2 regions of the Rothia sp. HMSC068F09 genome follow, and region 2 is predicted to be linked to the other one. Evidence: predicted binding sites of a transcription regulator. Region 2 holds the regulator's gene; the other holds the start of a gene.
What was found. The regulator LexA, encoded in region 2, represses DNA repair genes until DNA is damaged. The targets are predictions, from matches to a motif close to TCGAACANNTGTTCGA.

Region 1 (5,633 bases), on a different contig from region 2:
GACCCGTAACGGCGGCACCATGGCTGACCAGGGTTCCGTGGCCTTCCTGTTTGAGCGTAAGGGCGTTGCCGAGGTCACCAAGACCGAGGGTCTGACCGAGGACGACGTTCTGATGGCCGTTCTGGATGCCGGTGCCGAAGAGGTTCTGGACGAGGGCGATATCTTCACCGTTGTTTCCGCAGCAACCGACCTGCCCGAGATCCGTAAGGCTCTGGACGAGGCCGGCCTGGAGTACAACAATGACGACCCGGTCTTCCGCCCGACCATGCAGGTCGACCTGGACGCCGAGGGCGCCAAGAAGTTCCTGAAGCTGGCAGACGCTATCGAGGAACTGGACGACGTGCAGAACGTCTACTCGAACGCTAACGTCTCTGACGAGGTTGCTGCTCAGCTGGAAGCCGAGTAGTCACCGCCCGAGCGCGCCACTTTTGAGCGTGCCCTGAAGCCACTTCCCGGCCGGTCCACCGCGCGTGGACCCGGCGGGAGGTGGCTTTTGAACGTTATGCCGGTCGGCGCCCGACCTAAACGCCCGGCTGTGCTCTGACTGGCGGCCCCGCGGACTGCGGTATTGCAGACCTTACCCCGCGAAGACCATGTGAAGACCCCGCGAACTTTGAGACCCCGCGAACTTTGGAAGGAAAGCACACGTGAACGCTGCATCCGCCGCGCGCGATAGCATGCGCGAAAACCATACGGTCGCCGCCGTGGACCGCGTGTCGGGGGCGACCCGCATCATGGGCGTGGACCCCGGCCTCACGCGCTGCGGCTTCTCAATGCTGGACATGACCGCGGACCGCAAGGCGCACTTCGTGAATGTGGGCGTGGCGGGCACCGACCCGGCCCGCACGCTGGACCAGCGCATCCTCTGGATTTTCAACGCGGCCTCGCATTGGCTGGACACCTACCGGCCCGACGCCCTGGCGATTGAGCGCGTCTTTGCGCAGGAGCAGGTGAACACGGTGATTGGTACGGCGCACGCCTCGGGCGCGGTGATTTCTGCCGCGGCGATGCGCGGCGTGCCGGTGTTCTTCCATACGCCCTCCGAGGTGAAGGCGGCGGTGACCGGTAGCGGTCGCGCGGATAAGGCCTCGGTGGGTCGCATGGTGACCCGCATTTTGGGCTTGAACGCCATGCCGAAGCCCGCGGACGCGGCCGATGCGCTGGCCATCGCCATCTGTCACGGCTGGCGCGGTGGCGGCATCGGCTCGGGTATTAACATGTCGGCGCAGACGCAGACGCACCAGGGATCGCGGCCCGCGAAGGCTCGCCGTGCGGGTGCGCTGACCCCCGCGCAGCGCGCCTGGATGGAAGCGGAGGCTAAGGCCCGCCGCTAAGGGTTCCGACTCGTTACCCTTCGAATGTATCGAGAGCCGGATTCGCTAAAGAATTCGAATATCCCTTGATTTCAGAAGAAATATTCTAATATACTGATAGTAGCTTCCCGCGGCACACCCGCCGGCCCCGATGCGCGCCGGCGGTACAGCAGGCCGCGGGGGAGTGCAGTATCGTTCGCCCCGGCGCGGGGCGTTGAAAGGTGGAGAGAATGATTGCATCGCTGACCGGCCGCGTGGCCCAGGTGGGGCTTGACCACGCGGTGATTGACGTTAATGGTTTCGGCATGCTGGTGCACGCCACCGCGCGCACTCTCTCCAAGCTGCGCACGGGGGAGGAGGCCACCGTGCTGACCACCATGATCGTGCGCGAGGAATCCATGACCCTCTACGGTTTTTCGGAGCCTGCCGAGCGTGAGGTCTTTGACATGATGCTCTCGGTCTCGGGCATCGGCCCTCGCATCGCCCTGGCGGTGCTGAGCGTGCACACCGCCGCGGAGGTGGAGCGAGCCGTGGCCACCGGTGACGACAAGGCCTTCACGAAGGTTCCGGGCATCGGCCCGAAGGGTGCCCGCCGCATCGTACTGGAGCTTGCCGGCAAGCTGATTCTGAGCGACGGCCAGACCGATGAGCTGCCGCTGAGCCAGGGCATCGTGTGGAAGCCGCAGGTGCTGGATGCGCTGACCTCCCTGGGCTGGAGCGAGAAGGACGCCTCCGCCGCCATCGACGCGTACGTGAAGCACAATCCCGCCGCCGAGAGCGAGCCGGTGGGCGTGGCTCTGCGCGGCGTGCTCGCATCCCTGGGTACGCAGAACACGGTGGGTCGCCACTAGGGCCGCTCGCCGAGCCTTTGACTGACCCCGGTCGATTTTGGTGCGCCCGTTACCTTGCGCCTCACTCACTCCACGAAAGAAGAATTTTATGACCCAGAACCCCTACGATCCGCAGGCCGCGGCATCCCCGGTTTCCGGCGGGTATTTCCCCGGTCAGGTGCCCGGCGTCCCGGGTGCGCCCGCGCAGCGCCTGGTCGCGATGGAAGAAGAGCCCGAAGAGAAGATGATTGAGGCGGCCCTGCGCCCCAAGTCCCTAGACGACTTCGTGGGTCAGCGCCGCGTGCGCCAGCAGCTTTCCCTCGTGCTGGAGGCCTCGAAGATGCGCGGCCGCAGCGCCGATCACGTGCTGCTTTCGGGCCCGCCCGGCCTGGGTAAGACCACCCTGGCCATGATTATTGCGGCCGAGATGGACGCGCCCCTGCGCATCACCTCCGGCCCCGCGATTCAACATTCCGGGGATTTGGCGGCGATTCTGTCTTCGCTGACCCCCGGCGAGGTGCTGTTCCTCGACGAGATTCACCGCATGAGCCGCCCGGCCGAGGAAATGCTCTACATGGCGATGGAAGACTTCCGTGTGGACATCGTGGTGGGTAAGGGTGCCGGCGCGACCTCCATTCCGCTGGAGCTTCCGCAGTTCACCCTGGTGGGCGCAACAACTCGCGCGGGTCTGCTGCCCGGGCCTCTGCGCGACCGCTTTGGCTTTACCGGTCACCTGGAGTTCTACTCGGTTGAGGAGCTGGAGCTGGTGCTGCGCCGTAGCGCCGGCCTGATGGACATGCAGATTACCTCCGAGGGCTTCACCGAGATTGCGGGTCGCTCCCGCGGCACGCCCCGTATTGCGAACCGCCTGCTGCGCCGCGTGCGCGACTGGGCCCTGGTGAACGGCGTGGACCGCATCAACGCGCGTGATGCCGCGACCGCCCTGGACATGTACGAGGTTGATTCGCGCGGCCTGGATCGCCTGGACCGCGCCGTGCTGGAATCGCTCATCCACAAGTTCGGCGGTGGGCCGGTTGGCCTGTCCACCCTCGCCATTGCGGTGGGGGAGGAGACCGAGACCGTGGAGACAGTGGCGGAGCCCTACCTGGTGCGCGAGGGCCTGATTGGTCGCACCCCGCGCGGTCGCGTGGCCCTACCCGCGGCCTGGGAACACCTGGGTCTGGAGGCCCCCGAGATTCAGCTCTAGAGCCGCCGCACCGGCCAAGACATACAGCAAGTAGCCCGTGGGAGGTATCGCCCCTCCCGCGGGCTCTTCTACGCGTTCGCAACAACTCTTCTGCAGGCTCTGTCGGCGTCGCCGAGCCCTGCCGGCGACAAAAAATTACGCCACGGGCTGGATAAAACTCAGGTAAACCTCACAAAAACGCTGGTTCGGTGCGCTAAAGCTCCTGCTCTCGCGTAGGATGGATACGTACTGTATCTACGATTCCACGCCTTTTAGCACGCTCAACCCGCGCGGTGAGCGGCGCGGGTGCGGATGTGAAAGTGAGACCATGGATTTTAACCTCCTGATTATGATTGCCATGATGGCGTTCCTGGCATGGATGATGTTCTCCGCCCAGAAGCGTCAGCGTAAGCAGATGGAGGAACTGCGTGCAATGCAGCAGTCTCTCGTCCCCGGCACTCAGGTTATGACCGGTTCCGGCTTCTACGGCACCGTCGTCAGCACCGATTTCGATGACAATAAGATTCAGCTGGAGCTGGCTAAGGGCGTTGTTATCACCGTGGCGCTGAACGCAATTATGAGCGTTGTTGAGGACGAGGCCCCCGCCGCACCCCTGACCGAGGACGTCGAGCCGGCATCCGCGGAATCTCAGGCTCCCGCGGAAGGCGGCGTCTCCGAGGACTCCTCGAAGACCGCCCAGTAACTTAAGACCGAACGACCCGGCGCCGCGCACTCGGCGTCGGGTTTTCGCGTCCGCTAAGGAATCTGTAGAACACCAAATCTACACACGAAAATACTCATAGAAGGAACATTATGGCTAAGCGTTCACCGCTTGCAGCCGCGCGAGGGGCGCTCCTCTCGATGGTCCTGCTCATGGTTGTGATGGCTGCCGGCATCTTCGGCAGCACCTACTCGGGAGGCTCCTGGGCACCGAAACTGGCCCTGGACCTCTCGGGTGGTACGCAGATGATTCTCTCCCCGAAGGTCAACGGATCATCGGACGGGAACGTTACCCAGGAGCAGCTGAACCAGGCGGTTGAGATTATTCGTCAGCGCGTTGACGGCGCCGGCGTGTCTGAGGCGGAGGTCACCACCTCCTTCGGCTCGGGTAACAACGTGGTCGTCTCGGTTCCCGGCACGATTAGCTCCGAGACCCGTCAGCTGATTCAGGCATCCGCAAATATGACGTTCCGCCCGGTCCTGGTGGCCGGTGAAGGCGCCGCGGTTGCCGAGGGATCCCGCACCGCGGACGACAAGCTACCCAAGCCGACCGCCGAGCCGACCGACGGTTCGGACCGCAACTGGATTACCGCCGACCTGTACAAGCAGTACGAGGCGAAGGACTGCACCGCGGCCCGCAGCGAGGACGCGGATAGCGCCGACCCGACCAAGCCGATGGTGGCCTGCTCCACCGACGGCAAGGAGAAGTACATTCTGGGTCCCGTGGAGCTGAACGGTAGCGATATTTCTACCGCGAGCCACACCCAGGAGACCAGCGGCCAGGGCGTAACCACCGGTCGCTGGGCTGTGACCATTCAGTTCAACGATGCCGCCCGCGAGAAGTTCCAGAACATCACCTCCCGCCTGAACGCGATTCGCGCCCAGAACTCTTCTGATGCGCGTGCTCGCTTCGCGATTATGCTGGACGGCAAGGTGCTGTCCGCCCCGATTTCGCAGGCCGTGATTTCTGACGGTAAGCCGCAGATTACCGGTAAATTCACCGAGCAGGAGGCTAAGGCTCTCGCCGATCAGCTGAAGTATGGCGCCCTGCCGATTAGCTTCACGATTCAGTCGGAGCAGCAGATTTCTGCAACCCTGGGTTCGGAGCAGCTGCGCGTGGGTCTGCTGACCGGCCTGATCGGTCTGCTGCTGGTGTTCATCTACTCGCTGTTCCAGTACCGCCTGCTGGGCTTCGTGACGATTGCGTCGCTGGTGGTTGCCGGCATCATTTCGTACGAGGCGATTGCCCTGCTGGGTTGGGCCCTGAACTACCGCCTGTCCCTGGCGGGCGTGGCCGGTCTGATCGTGGCGATTGGTGCGACGGCCGACTCGTTCATCGTGTACTTTGAGCGTATTCGTGATGAGATTCGTGCGGGCCGCACGATTCCCTCGGCCGTGAACCACGGTTGGAAGCGCGCATCCCGCACGATTCTGGCCTCGAAGGCCGTGAACCTGCTGGCCGCCGTGGTGCTGTACGTGGTGTCTGTGGGTTCGGTGAAGGGCTTCGCGTTCACGCTGGGCCTGACCGCAATCGCCGACCTTCTGGTGGTGTACCTGTTCACCCACCCGGCGCTGACCCTGCTG
Region 2 (13,828 bases):
CGCCGAGGCAGATATCGTCATCACGAATCACGCCCTGCTGGCCATTAACGCTTTCGAGGGCATGAAGGTTCTGCCCGAGCACGAGACCGTCATCATCGACGAGGCCCACGAGCTGGTGGACCGAGTGACCGGTGCGGTTTCCGGATCGCTGACCGTTGCGATGGTTCGCCGCGCCGCTCGAGGCGTGAAGAAACACTCTAAGGCCGATTCCGGGGCCCTGGAGATGGCCACCGGAACCCTGGAAACCGCACTGGAGGGCCTGCCCGAAGGGCTGCTCAACGGCCTCGACGGTCGTCTGCTCACGGCCCTGTCCGCGGTGAACGATGCGGCCCGCGCCGCGCTCTCCGATACGAAACCCGACGGACAAGAGGCCGACGCCGGCCTGCAGATGGCCCGTTCCCGCGTCTCGGAGGTGCACGAGGTGAGCAACCGCATCCTGGAGGCTTCGGCTGAGCAGGATGTGCTGTGGGTTTCGCGTCAGGGCGGCTGGGAGAACGGCCGCTACGTGGCCGCCTCCGATACCGACCCGGCGACCCTGAATATCGCCCCGCTGAGCGTTGGCCTGCAGCTGCGCGACGGTCTGTTTGCCGACCGCACCGTAATCCTAACGAGCGCGACCCTGACGGTGGGCGACTCCTTCGATGTGGCCGCCGGCGCCCTGGGCTTGCAGGGGGAGGGGGCTCCCCGCTGGACGAGCATCGATGTGGGTTCGCCCTTCGACTACCGCAAGCAGGGCATCATATACGTAGCCGGGGATCTGAAGCCCCCGGGATTTGGCGTGCACGAGGGCCAGCTGGAGCGACTTCGCGAGCTGTGCGAGGCGTCCGAGGGAGGTGCCCTGGGTCTGTTCTCCTCGAAGCGTGCCGCCGAGCGTGCCGCAGAGTATATGCGTGAGCACAGCGATCTGAATATTCTTCTGCAGGGTGAATCCTCGCTGAAGGCCCTGGTGGAGGAGTTTAGCGAGGATGTTGACTCGTGCCTATTCGGAACGATGAGCCTGTGGCAGGGCGTTGACGTCCCCGGAGACTCCTGCCGTCTGGTGGTGATGGATCGTATCCCGTTCCCGCGACCGGACGATCCGATTGCGCAGGCCCGCACGGAGTCGGTGAACCGTCACCGCGGTAACGGGTTCATGGCCGTCTCTGCGCATCACGCGGCTATCCGCATGGCGCAGGGCGCGGGTCGCCTGATTCGTTCGGTGAATGACCGTGGGGTCGTGGCGGTTCTGGATTCGCGACTCGCAACGAAGCGCTACGGCGGCTACCTGATGAGGGCCATGCCGCCGATGTGGCCCACCCAGAATAAGCAGGCCGTGGTGGGTGCGCTGGCCCGTCTCTCGGAATCCATCGACAGGTAGCCCGTCTACCGTGTGCTGAGCGGGCCATCGTGGATTGAGCGGGCGTGTTTTCCCCCCGCAGGGCTACTTCCCCGTAGAGTCAGAGAAAAGCCCCCGGCACTCGCAAACTTGCGAGTGCCGGGGGCTTTTCTCTTTGTTCGTTAGGCTCAACCGTTAGGTTTTCCTGTTAGGAGATTCAGGAGCGCTGAAGTCTCAAAGGATGTAGCTACCAAATCGAGGCGTTGTCGCCGGGCGATGTAGCACCCCATGATGCTCTCGCGGAGAGCGGGGATTAGAGACTACGCAATACCGAAACAACCTTGCCCATGACGGTGGCGCGGTCACCCATAATCGGTTCGTAGCTTGCGTTGCGCGGCATGAGCCAGGTGTGGCCATCAACCTGGCGGAAGACCTTCACGGTGGCCTCGTCGTCCAGCAGGGCGGCCACAATGTCGCCGTTGTCGGCGGTGTGCTGCTCACGCACGACGACCCAGTCGCCATCGCAGATGGCAGCGTCAATCATGGAATCGCCCTTGACCTTGAGCATAAAGAGCTTGCCGTTGCCGACCAGCTGGCGCGGCAGGGCGAGCACATCCTCAACGGACTGCTCAGCGGTGATGGGCCCGCCCGCGGCAATGCGACCGACGAGGGGGACGGGTACGAGGTCGTCCTCGCCAACCTCAAAGTTCGGAAGCTCAGGCAGGGGAGTGTGCATACCGGCGCCGTTTTCGTCGAGCACCTCGATGGCACGCGGGAGCTTGGGATCGCGGCGAATGTATCCCATGTTTTCGAGTCGGCCAAGCTGATGGGTGACCGAAGAGAGAGACGCAAGACCCACCATATCGCCAATCTGGCGCATGGACGGCGGATAGCCCTTCTGTTCAATCTCGGTGCGGATCGCGTCAAGAATCTTCTGCTGGCGCGCGGTCAGCGCCGGGCGGGGTGCTGTTGCCATATCTCTTCCTTTGGTCTGTGCCGCCGAAGGCAGCTGTACCTTTGGCGGAGCACGGATGGGTTGTCCACGTGTTCGTCATACGGTGACGTATATCGCACGGCATAGGTGAAACATGCCCCTTATCTCGTCAGGGGTGGATCAGATTCTAAATCCGTCGCGAGTAACGCCCCGCCATGATGGAACTCATCACGAGCGTGTGGAACATCTCTTGACACAAGTGTAGAACACTCTACCGACAAATTCAAACAAATATACTAGATTTTTTCTTCGAAACCGGAGGAATTTTTAGTATGTATCTGCTAGACTTTAGAACACGGATTCGGATACAGTAGAAAACCCTCCCGATTTTCGGGGTGTAAACGGGGTATTCTTCCTGTAATTCGAATACTCATTCTGCCTTGAGGGTCTGGAAGAGAGTCGTCGAATGTTCGAGAGTATTCGAACGAGAAACCGAATGACCTTCCTTATGCCGAAAGGGAGTTCTGGGGAGTGCGTCTACGAGACAAAACCCCGAACATTCCTTGACCCGACGTGTCGGGTCGAGGGCACGAACAACCACACTCAACTCACCCGCCGAGTCTCGAGAGAGCCGGCACCGTTCACCCCGGCGGGTCACCGCGGGAGTGAGCTTGAGAGAAAGGAACCACAATTATGACCGCAGCTTCTTTGGCCCCTCACCGTGCCTCTGCGTCTGCTACCCTTCCGGAAGGTTTGGTGGTACTTCACCCCGCGCACGCACGGCAGTCCGCGCGCATCGCTCGAGGCTCCTCCCGTCGCGCATCCGCTCCTCAGCCTTCTGCCTATCCGGCGCCCGTCCACCGTGTCTCTCCCACAGCGGCGGCTACTCGGCCAGCAGCCCCCTCCGCTCCGGTGAATGAACGCTCCGTTTCGGGGCACCCTTCCGGGCAGGGGAGGGAATCGTCTTCCCGCCGTGCGGGCCTTGTGCCTTCTGCTATCTCGGGTCTTCGCTCCCTGTCGTCTCGCCTGGAACGTTTCAACCCCCTGCGCAATTTCAAGGGGCTGCCCCTGCTGACTCTGGCCGCGCTCGTAGTGCTGGGCGCCATTACATTCCTCGGCCCTTCCCTCGGCCCCCGTGTTGAGAACGCATCGGCCACCCAAGCCACGGTGACCGTTAAGCACGGCGAGACGCTGTGGGACATCGCCCAGTCGGTGAACCCCGGCGGTGATGTCCGTGATACCGTGGTGCGTATCATGGAGATGAACTCGCTGACGAGCACCGCTGTCGACGCCGGTCAGCGCCTCGAGGTTCCCAAGCCGCGCCACTAGTCAAAGCTGTCGAGGTTGGGAGCTTCGGCTCGCTCGTCAGCGGATCATGAATCGGCTACGAGCCGCCTACCGCACTACTCAAGGAGCACGCGATGTCAACACCCTCTCAATCCCATCAGGACGCGGTCTCCTCACCGCGCCCCGTGGTCGCCGTTCTGGGGGATCCCGGAACTCACGGTGACATGGTAAAACTTCTTCGGGATTCGGGCGCGGAGGTCATCGTCACCGCTGACCCGCATCAGCTCCGCGAGGCTGACGGCATGGTGGTTGCCGGTCCTGCCGGTTCCCTTGAGGCGTTCGACGAGCTAAAAGCCAAGGACGCTGAGCGCGTGATTGGGCGCCGTGTGGCCGGTGGCCGTCCGGTGCTCGCGGCCGGTGCCGCCCTGAGCTGTCTTTTTGAATCCGTCGCGGTGAACCACCTGCAGCTGGGCAGCGTGCAGGTTCAGGGTATGGGGGAGTGGCCCGGCGAGAGCGTGGAGCTTTCCTCCAGGGGCCTGGTGCCCGGCTCCTCCGCGGTGTCCCCCTCGACCGACAGCCGACTGCTCAAAGATATTGAGGGCGAGGCCCGTTTCAAGTCCGAGCACGGTGTTTTTGAGTGGGTCTTTGACCAGAGCATTGACTATATCGCTCCTCCCGCGGTGAGCTGGACGGTAACCGAACCTCCCTATATTGCCGCGGTGGAGAACGGCCCGCTGACCGCGGTGCAGTTCTGCCCGGTCGTATCCGGTGAGCTGGGTGCTAAGTTTATGCGCCGCTGGGTTGCGTCCCTCGCGGTGACCGGCCGGCTGTCGCCTGCCGCGGGTGAATCCGCTACCGGTGGGGAGGAATCATAATGGCTAAACCCATCCTTGAACTTCTGCCGGCCGTCGATATTTCCGAGGGCTACGCGGTACGCCCTGTGGGCGGCACCCTATCCGGTGGCGAGCAGCGTCTCGACCCTGTAAAGGCGGCGCTCACCTGGGTGAAGGCTGGCGCCCGCTGGATTCATCTGGTTGATCTTGACCTAGCCTTTGGCCGCGGTACGAATACGGATGTTCTGGCGGAGGTCGCCGCCGCCGTCCGTGCCGAGAATACCCGAATGGCAGGCGCTACTCCGGTGCGTATTCAGGTCAGTGGCGGTGTGCGTAATGCTGAGAGCCTGGAGCGCGCCCTGAGCCTCAACCCGGACCGCGTGAACGTGACCAGCGCGGCGCTGGCGGATTCTGCCTGGCTTGAAAGTATCCTGGCTCGTTACGCGGATTCTGATCTCCTGGCCCTGGGGCTCGACGCCCATTACGACCCCGAGCGGGGTTGGATGACGGTGGCTCGCGGAACCGACTGGTCTGGCCCCGAGGTGGCGGAGGCGCTGGCCTGGCTAGAAAGCGTGGGCGTGCGTCGCTACATTGTCACCGACGTGAGTAAGGATGGCTCGCTGGCTGGTCCCGGCGCGGAACTGCTCGATGAGGTGCTGGCCCAGACCGCCTGTCGGGTGGTGGCCTCCGGTGGCGTGGCGTCGCTGGCGGACCTTGAGAAGCTGCGCGCCATGGTGCCGTACGGATTGGAGGGCGTGGTGCTGGGCAAGGCGCTGTACGTGGGGAACTTTAGCTTTGAGCAGGCACTCGAGGTCGCTGGCTCCCGCTAAACCTCTCCTTTCTGGTAAGGCTGTCGGCTCCCGCCAGCCCGCGCAGAATATATTCGGCTCCCGCCAGTCCGCGCAGAATATATTGCGCAGAATATATACGGTAAAGCCCCGCCTCCTTCAGCCGAGGGAGACGGGGCTTTACCGTGAATAGATTGGGGGCGACATGGTAGGCCGGCCGGTTCGAGAGATCGGTTTAGTACACCGGGCCGGTCAGCTTCTCGCCGGGGCCCTTGCCGGGCTCGTCCGGGAAGGGGGAAGCCTCACGGAATGCCAACTGCAGGGTGCGCAGGCCATCGCGCAGGGGTGCTGCGTGCTGGGAACCGATTTCGGGGGCGGCAGCGGTGACCAGGCCTGCCAGGGCGGTGATGAGCTTGCGCGCTTCATCGAGGTCCTTGAGATCGTCTGCGTTCTCGTCGGAGGCCAGGCCGCACTTGACGGCTGCGGCGCTCATCATGTGGATGGCCGCGGAGCTAATGATTTCGATGGCGGGAACGTCTGCAATATCGCGCAGCTGCTCATTAACGGCCTCGACCTGCTCCTCGGTGAGCTCGGTGTGGCCGTGGACGGGGGTTTCTTCTCCCGCGGTAAAGCGGAAGTTATTGTTTTCAGTGCTCATAACCCTAGAATCTCACATTTCGTTTAATTCGGTAAATGCGTTCACCCTGCGGTCCTGTGGCTCTCCGCAGCACCCGGGGCTATGCCCGTCGATTCGGCCGAGCGCGGGGACTCGCAACCCAACATGATGTGGGGTATATCCCTTGCGCCGTCGGGCGGTTCTGAGGTATGGTTGTAGACAGTTTGCAAGTGGAGCGCGCCTCCCACCCGATTGGCCGTCTCAGGTTTGCCCCTGGGATTTGAGGTGAACGGGTTCGTCCGCCGATTTCGGCGCACGCTGGTTTGTGCCTCCGCTTGTGTAACTGCGGGGGCTTTTTAGCGCCCGCAACGGATAGTATTCACGGGGAAACCCACAGAGCACAGGAGCTAGTCATTAGCGAACCACGCATTAACGATCGTATCCGCGTTCCCGAGGTCCGACTCGTCGGCCCCGGTGGCGAGCAGGTAGGCGTTGTCCCTCTGAAGGACGCTCTGCGCCTGGCTGAGGACGCCGAACTCGACCTGGTCGAGGTTGCCCCGAACGCGAAGCCGCCCGTGTGCAAGCTCATGGATTACGGCAAGTACAAGTACGAAGCCGCAATCAAGGCTCGTGAATCCCGCAAGAAGCAGGCTAATGCCGTTCTGAAGGAGATCCGTTTCCGCCTGAAGATTGATACCCACGACTACGAAACCAAGGTTGGACACGCTCGTCGTTTCCTTTCCGGTGGTGACAAGGTCAAGGCAATGATTCAGTTCCGTGGTCGTGAGCAGCAGCGCCCCGAGATGGGTGTGCGTCTGCTGGAGCGTCTGGCGGCTGAGCTGGCTGAGGTGAGCACCGTTGAGTCTCGCCCCCGTCAGGATGGCCGCAACATGGTGATGGTTCTGGCTCCGCTTCGCGGTAAGGCAGAGGCTCGCCGTGAGCAGGGCGCCGGCGGTCGCAAGGGTCGCGAGCGTATTGACACGACCAAGGCGAAGCCCGTAACTAATTCTCTGGCAGACGCTATGCCTGCCGAGCTGAAGGCACAGGCTTCCGCCGAGTAGGGAACCGGGTCGTCACTTTAGGATGGGCACGCGCCTCCACCGCTCGGTGGGTGTTGCGGGTTCACCCGGTGCCGGTTCCGAGGCACCTCGTCAGGGGTGCCTCACCTTTGGTCCTTGGGGCTGATGCGTTCGCGTACGCAGCCCCACTAAGCTACCCCGCCACTGTGGCGGGGGATGAATGTAAGGAGAACGGCAGCTATGCCGAAGCAGAAGACCCACTCTGGTGCTAAGAAGCGCTTCAAGCTCACCGGTAGCGGCAAGGTTAAGCGCCAGCAGGCGAACCGCCGCCACTACCTGGAGCACAAGTCCTCTCGTCTGACCCGTCGTCTGGCTTCTGACCAGATCGTTACCGGCGGCCAGGCAAAGGTTGTCAAGAAGATGCTGGGTAAGTAAGCAACGCTTACTCTCTGCACCTGGCGCACCGATAGTGGTGCGCACTGATTAAAGACTCGCTCCTGTTCAGCGTGATATGTGAGCTGTTCAGGACATAAGACGAAGGAGACACACGTGGCACGTGTGAAGCGCGCGGTTAACGCGCACAAGAAGCGCCGTACTATTCTCGATCGTGCATCCGGCTACCGCGGTCAGCGTTCTCGCCTGTACCGTAAGGCTAAGGAGCAGGTCACTCACTCGCTGGTTTACAGCTACGACCACCGTCGTAAGAAGAAGGGTGACTTCCGTCGCCTGTGGATTCAGCGTATTAACGCTGCTTCCCGCGCACAGGGCCTGACCTACAACCGCTTCATCCAGGGCCTGAAGGCTGCTGGTGTTGAGGTTGACCGCCGTATGCTGGCTGAGCTGGCCGTGAACGAGCCCGCTGCCTTCAACGCACTGGTTGAGATTGCTAAGAACAACCTGCCCGAGGACACCTCGGCTCCCAAGGCTTAATTAGCCTGAGGTTGTGTGCTTCTGCCTCGAAGATCTAGGTTCGGGGTGGGATGCTCAAGCGTCGTGAGCGGCCGTCTGCACTTTTGAGTGTGGGCGGCCGCTTTCTGCGTATCTGGGGGTTGTGCTTGTGGCTGTTGTGCTTCCGACTGCTCTGCGTTCTTTGGGTACGTCTTTGCCTGTACCCTTAAAGGGTGAATTTTTTTGAACGTATTAGTACCCCCGTTGTGATGTCCAACCCGCAGGCTGACCGCGTGCGCGATATTGCGAAGCTTCGCACTCGCTCGGCCCGCACGAAGAAGGGCCAGTTCCTGGTGGAGGGTCCGCAGGCCGTGCGCGAGGCCCTGAAGGCGCACCTGAAGAGCCCCATCCTGGACGCCGTGTACGTTACGGAGGTGGCTTTTGACCGTCATGAGGATATCGCTGAGCTACTGGAGCAGGTGTACGGCACTCCCACCCCGGAGGAGGGCCGCCGCGTTTTTATGCGTGTGGTGACCGATGAGGTGTTGGCGGCCATGGCTGATTCGGTGAGCCCGCAGGGTATTATTGCGGTTTCCTTTATGGTGGATGCTTCCTTCTCGTTGCTCTGGGGTGAGGGCGCGTTGAACCCCAAGCTGATTGCTGTGCTCTCTCGTGTTCAGGATCCGGGTAATGCGGGCACGATCCTGCGTGTGGCGGATGCCGCCGGCGCCGATCTTGTGATTACCACCAAGGGCTCGGTGGATTTGTACAACCCGAAGACGGTGCGTTCCACCGCGGGTTCGCTGTTCCACGTGCCGGTTATTCAGGGTGTGGAACTCGAGGACTTCGCGGAGGACGTGAAGTCTCAGGGGACCGCGGTGCTGGCTGCTGACGGCTACGGCGTGGTGAACCTGCAGGAGCTGACGGAGTACACCGCGGCCCGTCGCGCGGGTGTGGAGGCGAGCGCCCCGTCCGGCCTGAAGGGTAATTTTGATCTTTCTCAGCCGACAATGTGGCTTTTCGGGAATGAAGCGCAGGGTTTGAACGCTGAGGAGAAGGCGGCCGCTACGATGCGAGTGGCCGTGCCGGTGTACGGCTCAGCGGAGTCCCTGAACGTGGGTACCGCCGCGGCGGTCTGCCTGTACGCCTCGGCGATGGCTCAGCGCTCGAACGCTCTGGGCTAATACCGTAAGCCCATCATCCCGTGGTGTACTCTCCCGGCGAGCTGTGTTCGTCGTGGCTGTATCGGGCCGAGGTTTGGCCGTGCCCGCCGCGGGCCTTTTACAAACTTTTGAATAGTGTCGCCCCCGATGGTTCCGTGCTTTTCGGGTTAGTGCGGCCTGCAGAAAGGTAAATATGTCTCAATCCAGTCATTCCGGCCACTCGGGAGCCGGGGCGATTATTGCCGCCCTGGGGGCGAACCTCGGTATCGCCGTCCTGAAGTTCTTGGCTTTTGCCCTGACCCGTTCCTCCTCGATGTTGGCCGAGGGCATCCACTCGGTGGCTGACTCCGGTAACCAGGTTCTGCTTCTTTTGGGTGGCCGCGCCTCCCGCAAGCAGGCCGACGAGGAGCACCCGTTCGGTTACGGCCGTAACCGTTACATTTACGCGTTCATCGTCTCGATTATCATCTTTGCACTGGGCGGTCTGTTCGCCCTGTATGAGGGTTTCGAGAAGCTTCACGACCCGCACGGTATTACCGAGTGGCAGTGGGTTCCGGTGGCCGTGTTGGTGGGCTCGATTCTGCTGGAGGGTAATTCCTTCCGCGTGGCTGTCAAGGAATCCAGCGGCCTGAAGGGTAAGCAGGGCTGGCTGCGTTTCCTGCGCACCTCGAAGAACCCGGAGCTTCCGGTGCTTCTGCTTGAGGATGCGGGCGCACTGGTCGGTCTGCTGCTGGCCCTGATTGGTGTGGGAATGACCCTACTGACCGGTAATGGCCTGTGGGATGCGTTCGGCACCCTGGCTATTGGTGTGCTGCTGGTCTTTATTGCTGTGTTCCTTGCGGTGGAGATGAAGTCCCTGATTTTGGGTGAGGCTGCTTCTCCGGAGGATTTGGCGAAGATTCGCGCGGCGATTGAGGATGGCGACAGCGAGCGCATTATCCACATTAAGACTGTGCACCTGGGTCCTGAGGAGATTCTGGTGGCGGCAAAGATTCGCATTCATGATGCTGACACTGGTCGTGCGGTGGCTGATGAGATTGACGCGGCTGAGGTTCGTATTCGCGAGGCTGTTCCTGCGGCACGCATCATTTATTTGGAGCCGGATATTTTCCGGGCTTAGTTCTAGGAGATTTTTGTTATGACCGTTGAGATGATCGTTTATCGTTTGCTAAAGATTTTCGTTGGCCTGATCATTCTTTTGGTGTACCTGCGTCTGACTCACCGTTCTCAGGCGGGGCACCAGACCCCGATTGATACCATCGGTAACTTTGTCATCGGTGGTGTGTTCGGTGGCGTGTTGTACAGCGAGCAGATTAGCCTGTTCTACTTTGTCATCTACATGGTGTTTACGCTGTGCATGATTCAGCTGCTGAACGTGGCGACCACGAAGATTCGTTTTCTGCATATGGCGGTGCGTGAGCAGCGCGTGCCGGTCATTACGGATGGTGATATCGATATTAAGAGCTTCCAGCAGGCAGATGTGGTTCTTGATCCGATGCGCCTGATTGCTGACCTTCGTGCGCAGGGTATTTACGACCTGGAAGACATTGAGTTCGCTCAGATTGAACCGAACGGTGCGCTGAGCGTGATCCGTAAGGGTGACGGTGTGCCGAACTTTGCTCTGATTGTGAAGGGTAGCTTGGTCACTCGCGATATCGCGGATGCGCACAAGACCGAGGATTGGGTGTACCTACAGTTGCGTGCCGCTGAGGTCGAGCTTGAGGATGTCTTCCTCATGGAGTTCAAGAACGGTAACCGCCTTCTGATTCTGCTGAATGACGGCACTAATATTCGCCGTGAGGTGGCAGAAGCCTCGAATATGAATGATGAGGAAGAAGAGTGGCAGGAAGGCGTGGAGGAAGCTCCTGAGCCTGAGGATACTGAGGATGCCGAGAAGGAAGTAGCGGAGCACGCTGCTGAGGATGCGCATCCGCTGAAGGATTCTAAAGCGTAGAAGAAGGTAGAGAAAGATGAGTGAAGTGTCGCCCTCGTTTGAGGTTCAGGTGGTTGGCGCCGCCGTGGTTGATTCTTTGGTGGCTCCGACCCGTATGCTGGTGGCTCAGCGTTCTGAGCCGCAGACTGTTGCCGGCATGTGGGAGTTCCCGGGCGGTAAGGTCGAGCCGGGGGAGAGCTGCGAGCAGGCGCTGGTGCGTGAGCTGAAGGAGGAGCTGGGTGTGCAGGCGCGTTTGGGTGCTGAGGTGCCCGGTGCGTATCCGCAGGGCTGGCGTCTGAGCGAGCGTTTGGCGATGCGTGTGTTCTTTGCCGAGATTCTTTCGGGTACTCCGGACACCCTGGAAAATCACAGCGCCCTGCGGTGGATGCCGCTTCCCCCGGCGGGGGAGGGAATCCTCGAGGCCGTGGAGGCTGCCGAGATTCTGGCGCTGCCGTGGATTCCCGCGGACTTCCCAATCGTGGAGGCACTTCTACGTCAGCTGGGCCGTTTTGGGACGGGTCGGTCTGGGCCGGGCGACGAAAGCTAAGGGCGCGTACCTGCGCCATACCGGTAACGCTCTCTTCGCGGTGCCGCCCGGGGTGAAGGATGAGAACGACTACATCTGCTCGGGCCTTTTTAACTAGGCGCGCTCGATGTAGCTGGGCATCTGCCCGATGCTCCAATACCGCCCGATGTGCCGGTGAACGCCCCGATGGGAGGTTCACCGGCACATCGTCATATATGAGTTCGACACGAGCATTTTCTTTGGAAACTTCTTACCGACCGGGTAGTATTGAGGGAGAAATCACATACAAATTGGGAGACAATGATGACTGCTCAACCTCCGTACGACCCGAATGCGTACCGCTCCGACGCGGTACCTTCAGACACCCAGGCCATCTACATTCAGGAAGGTGGCTCCAAGCCGGGTGGAATCCTGTTCCACTCGCCGACCAAGCACCCTAAGATTCTGCGCCTGCAGGAGATTATGATTGTCTCCGCGTTGCTCTGCTTTGTCCACGGCATCATTTCTTCGTTCGCACCGGATAACCTGTCCCCGCTGAAGGGCCTGCCGGAGTTTGGCGTTGCGGGCGGTTTGGGATTGCTCATCGGCTCGGCCATCGTGTACTCGTGGGTGTACTTCACGATTCAGAAGGGTAAGCGCCAGGGCCTGACCGTCGGCCTCATCTTCGCGATTCTCGGCGCCTTCGTCGCGGTCCTCTCGCTGATTGGCAACGTGATTGACGCTCAGCGCTACGGCTTCGTGCCACTGTACGCCGCGTGGTTTATCGCCAACGTGCTGTGGATTCGCTCCTCCTTCGACCCCGAGGTCAAGGAAGCGCTGGCCTAATCCTCACCCCCGTGGGGACCCGTTCGGCAAATATGCCGCCGCGGGGCGTGCGTACCTGACGACTCCACACCTAATCAAAGCATCAGAGCGCCCGGATGGACTATCCGGGCGCTCTGATGCTTTCTCGTGGTTCTCTGGTCTAGAATGGGTAGGATATGCGCCCGCAGACCCTGCCGGGATGCTCCGCCCCTCACACGCTCGGCGCCCGCCGTGCCCGGGGCGATTGGTGAGCTCTCGCGGTCCCCGCGGTGCCGCCCCATAGTGACAAACCAGCCGACCGGCCCCAACGCGCCGGTGGTACGCAGAGAAGAGTGACAATGACCGATTCCGTGCAGGAACACGAGGGCCCGAAGGGCCCGGCTCAGGTCCTCGCCAACATCGCGCAGGTCCTGGAGAACAACCCCGAAAAGGGTCTGGACGCCGTTCGTGAGGCATTTGAGGCCGAGCGAGAGCGCGCCCAGCAGGAGATTCGCGAGAAGGCAAAAGACTTTGACAGCCTCAAGGAGGTGCGCCTGAGCTTCTTCGGTGAGAAGGGCGTCATGAGCGTCGCCAACCGCCAGATGCGTGACCTTCAGAACCAGCACAAGGGCCCCGTGGGCAAGCTGCTGGGCCAGGCCCGCGCCGCACTGACCGAGGTTATTGAGGCTCGCACCAAGGAGCTGGAGGCCGAGCGCGAGGCCCGCATCCTGGCCGAGGAGGCCGTGGACATGTCGGCCGCATCCGCTCGCCGTTCCCTGGGCGGTCGCCACCCCATCGCCCTGATGCAGGAGCGCCTGACCGACATCTTCGTCGGCATGGGCTGGGAGGTTGCCGACGGCCCCGAGCTGGAGTCCGAGTGGTACAACTTCGACGCCCTGAACATTAAGCCGGACCACCCGGCGCGCGAAATGCAGGACACCTTCTACGTTGAGCCGAAGAACGCTCACCTGCTGCTGCGCACCCACACCTCCCCGGTGCAGATGCGCTCGATGCTCTCGCGCGAGCTGCCCCTGTACATCGTGTGCCCCGGCCAGGTGTACCGCACCGATGAGCTGGACGCGACCCACACCCCGGTCTTCCACCAGATTGAGGGCCTGGCGGTGGATAAGGGCCTGACCATGGCCGATCTGAAGGGCACCCTGGAGTACATGGCCCGCGCCATGTTCGGCGAAGAGGCTAAGATTCGCCTGCGCCCGAACTTCTTCCCCTTCACCGAGCCCTCCGCCGAGCTGGACCTGTGGCACCCCAACGCCAAGGGCGGCCCCCAGTGGATTGAGTGGGGTGGCTGCGGCATGGTGAACCCGAACGTGCTGCGTGCCGCCGGCATCGATCCCGAGGAGTACTCGGGCTTCGCGTTCGGTATGGGTATTGAGCGTACCCTCATGTTCCGTAACAACGTCGCCGACATGCACGACATGGTCGAGGGCGACATCCGTTTCTCTGAGCAGTTCGGGATGGAGATCTAAATTATGCGTATTCCCCTGTCATGGCTGCGCGAGTTCGTGCCGGTCGCCGAGGACGCTTCGGCTGAAGATTTGATGGCAACCCTGGTGAAGGTTGGCCTGGAAGAAGAAGACGTTCACCGCCCCACCGACGAGATGTCGGGCCCGATCGTGGTGGGCCAGGTTCTCTCGATGGAACCCGAGACCCACTCTAACGGCAAGACCGTGAACTGGTGCCAGGTGCGCGTGGTTCCGGAGGGTCAGGAGCAGACCCTGACCG

Region 1: the regulator LexA is predicted to act here: its motif matches at 1,407-1,422, upstream of ruvA (Holliday junction branch migration protein RuvA).

Annotation. Positions count from the first base shown of each region.
Region 1 is NZ_KV810418.1:85,418-91,050, forward strand. It holds gene HMPREF2874_RS02175 (YebC/PmpR family DNA-binding transcriptional regulator) at 1-406, shown strand, start outside; gene ruvC (crossover junction endodeoxyribonuclease RuvC) at 678-1,334, shown strand; gene ruvA (Holliday junction branch migration protein RuvA) at 1,544-2,164, shown strand; gene ruvB (Holliday junction branch migration DNA helicase RuvB) at 2,364-3,350, shown strand; gene yajC (preprotein translocase subunit YajC) at 3,658-4,032, shown strand; gene secD (protein translocase subunit SecD) at 4,143-5,633, shown strand, end outside.
Region 2 is NZ_KV810419.1:316,632-330,459, forward strand. It holds gene HMPREF2874_RS03500 (ATP-dependent DNA helicase) at 1-1,357, shown strand, start outside; gene lexA (transcriptional repressor LexA) at 1,629-2,291, opposite strand; gene HMPREF2874_RS09500 (LysM peptidoglycan-binding domain-containing protein) at 3,234-3,578, shown strand; gene HMPREF2874_RS03515 (type 1 glutamine amidotransferase family protein) at 3,671-4,411, shown strand; gene HMPREF2874_RS03520 (HisA/HisF-related TIM barrel protein) at 4,411-5,199, shown strand; gene HMPREF2874_RS03525 (DUF1844 domain-containing protein) at 5,393-5,815, opposite strand; gene infC (translation initiation factor IF-3) at 6,109-6,834, shown strand; gene rpmI (50S ribosomal protein L35) at 7,033-7,227, shown strand; gene rplT (50S ribosomal protein L20) at 7,342-7,722, shown strand; gene HMPREF2874_RS03545 (TrmH family RNA methyltransferase) at 7,950-8,864, shown strand; gene HMPREF2874_RS03550 (cation diffusion facilitator family transporter) at 9,037-9,963, shown strand; gene HMPREF2874_RS03555 (DUF421 domain-containing protein) at 9,982-10,797, shown strand; gene HMPREF2874_RS03560 ((deoxy)nucleoside triphosphate pyrophosphohydrolase) at 10,814-11,323, shown strand; gene HMPREF2874_RS03565 (ABC transporter ATPase) at 11,606-12,127, shown strand; gene pheS (phenylalanine--tRNA ligase subunit alpha) at 12,445-13,572, shown strand; gene pheT (phenylalanine--tRNA ligase subunit beta) at 13,576-13,828, shown strand, end outside.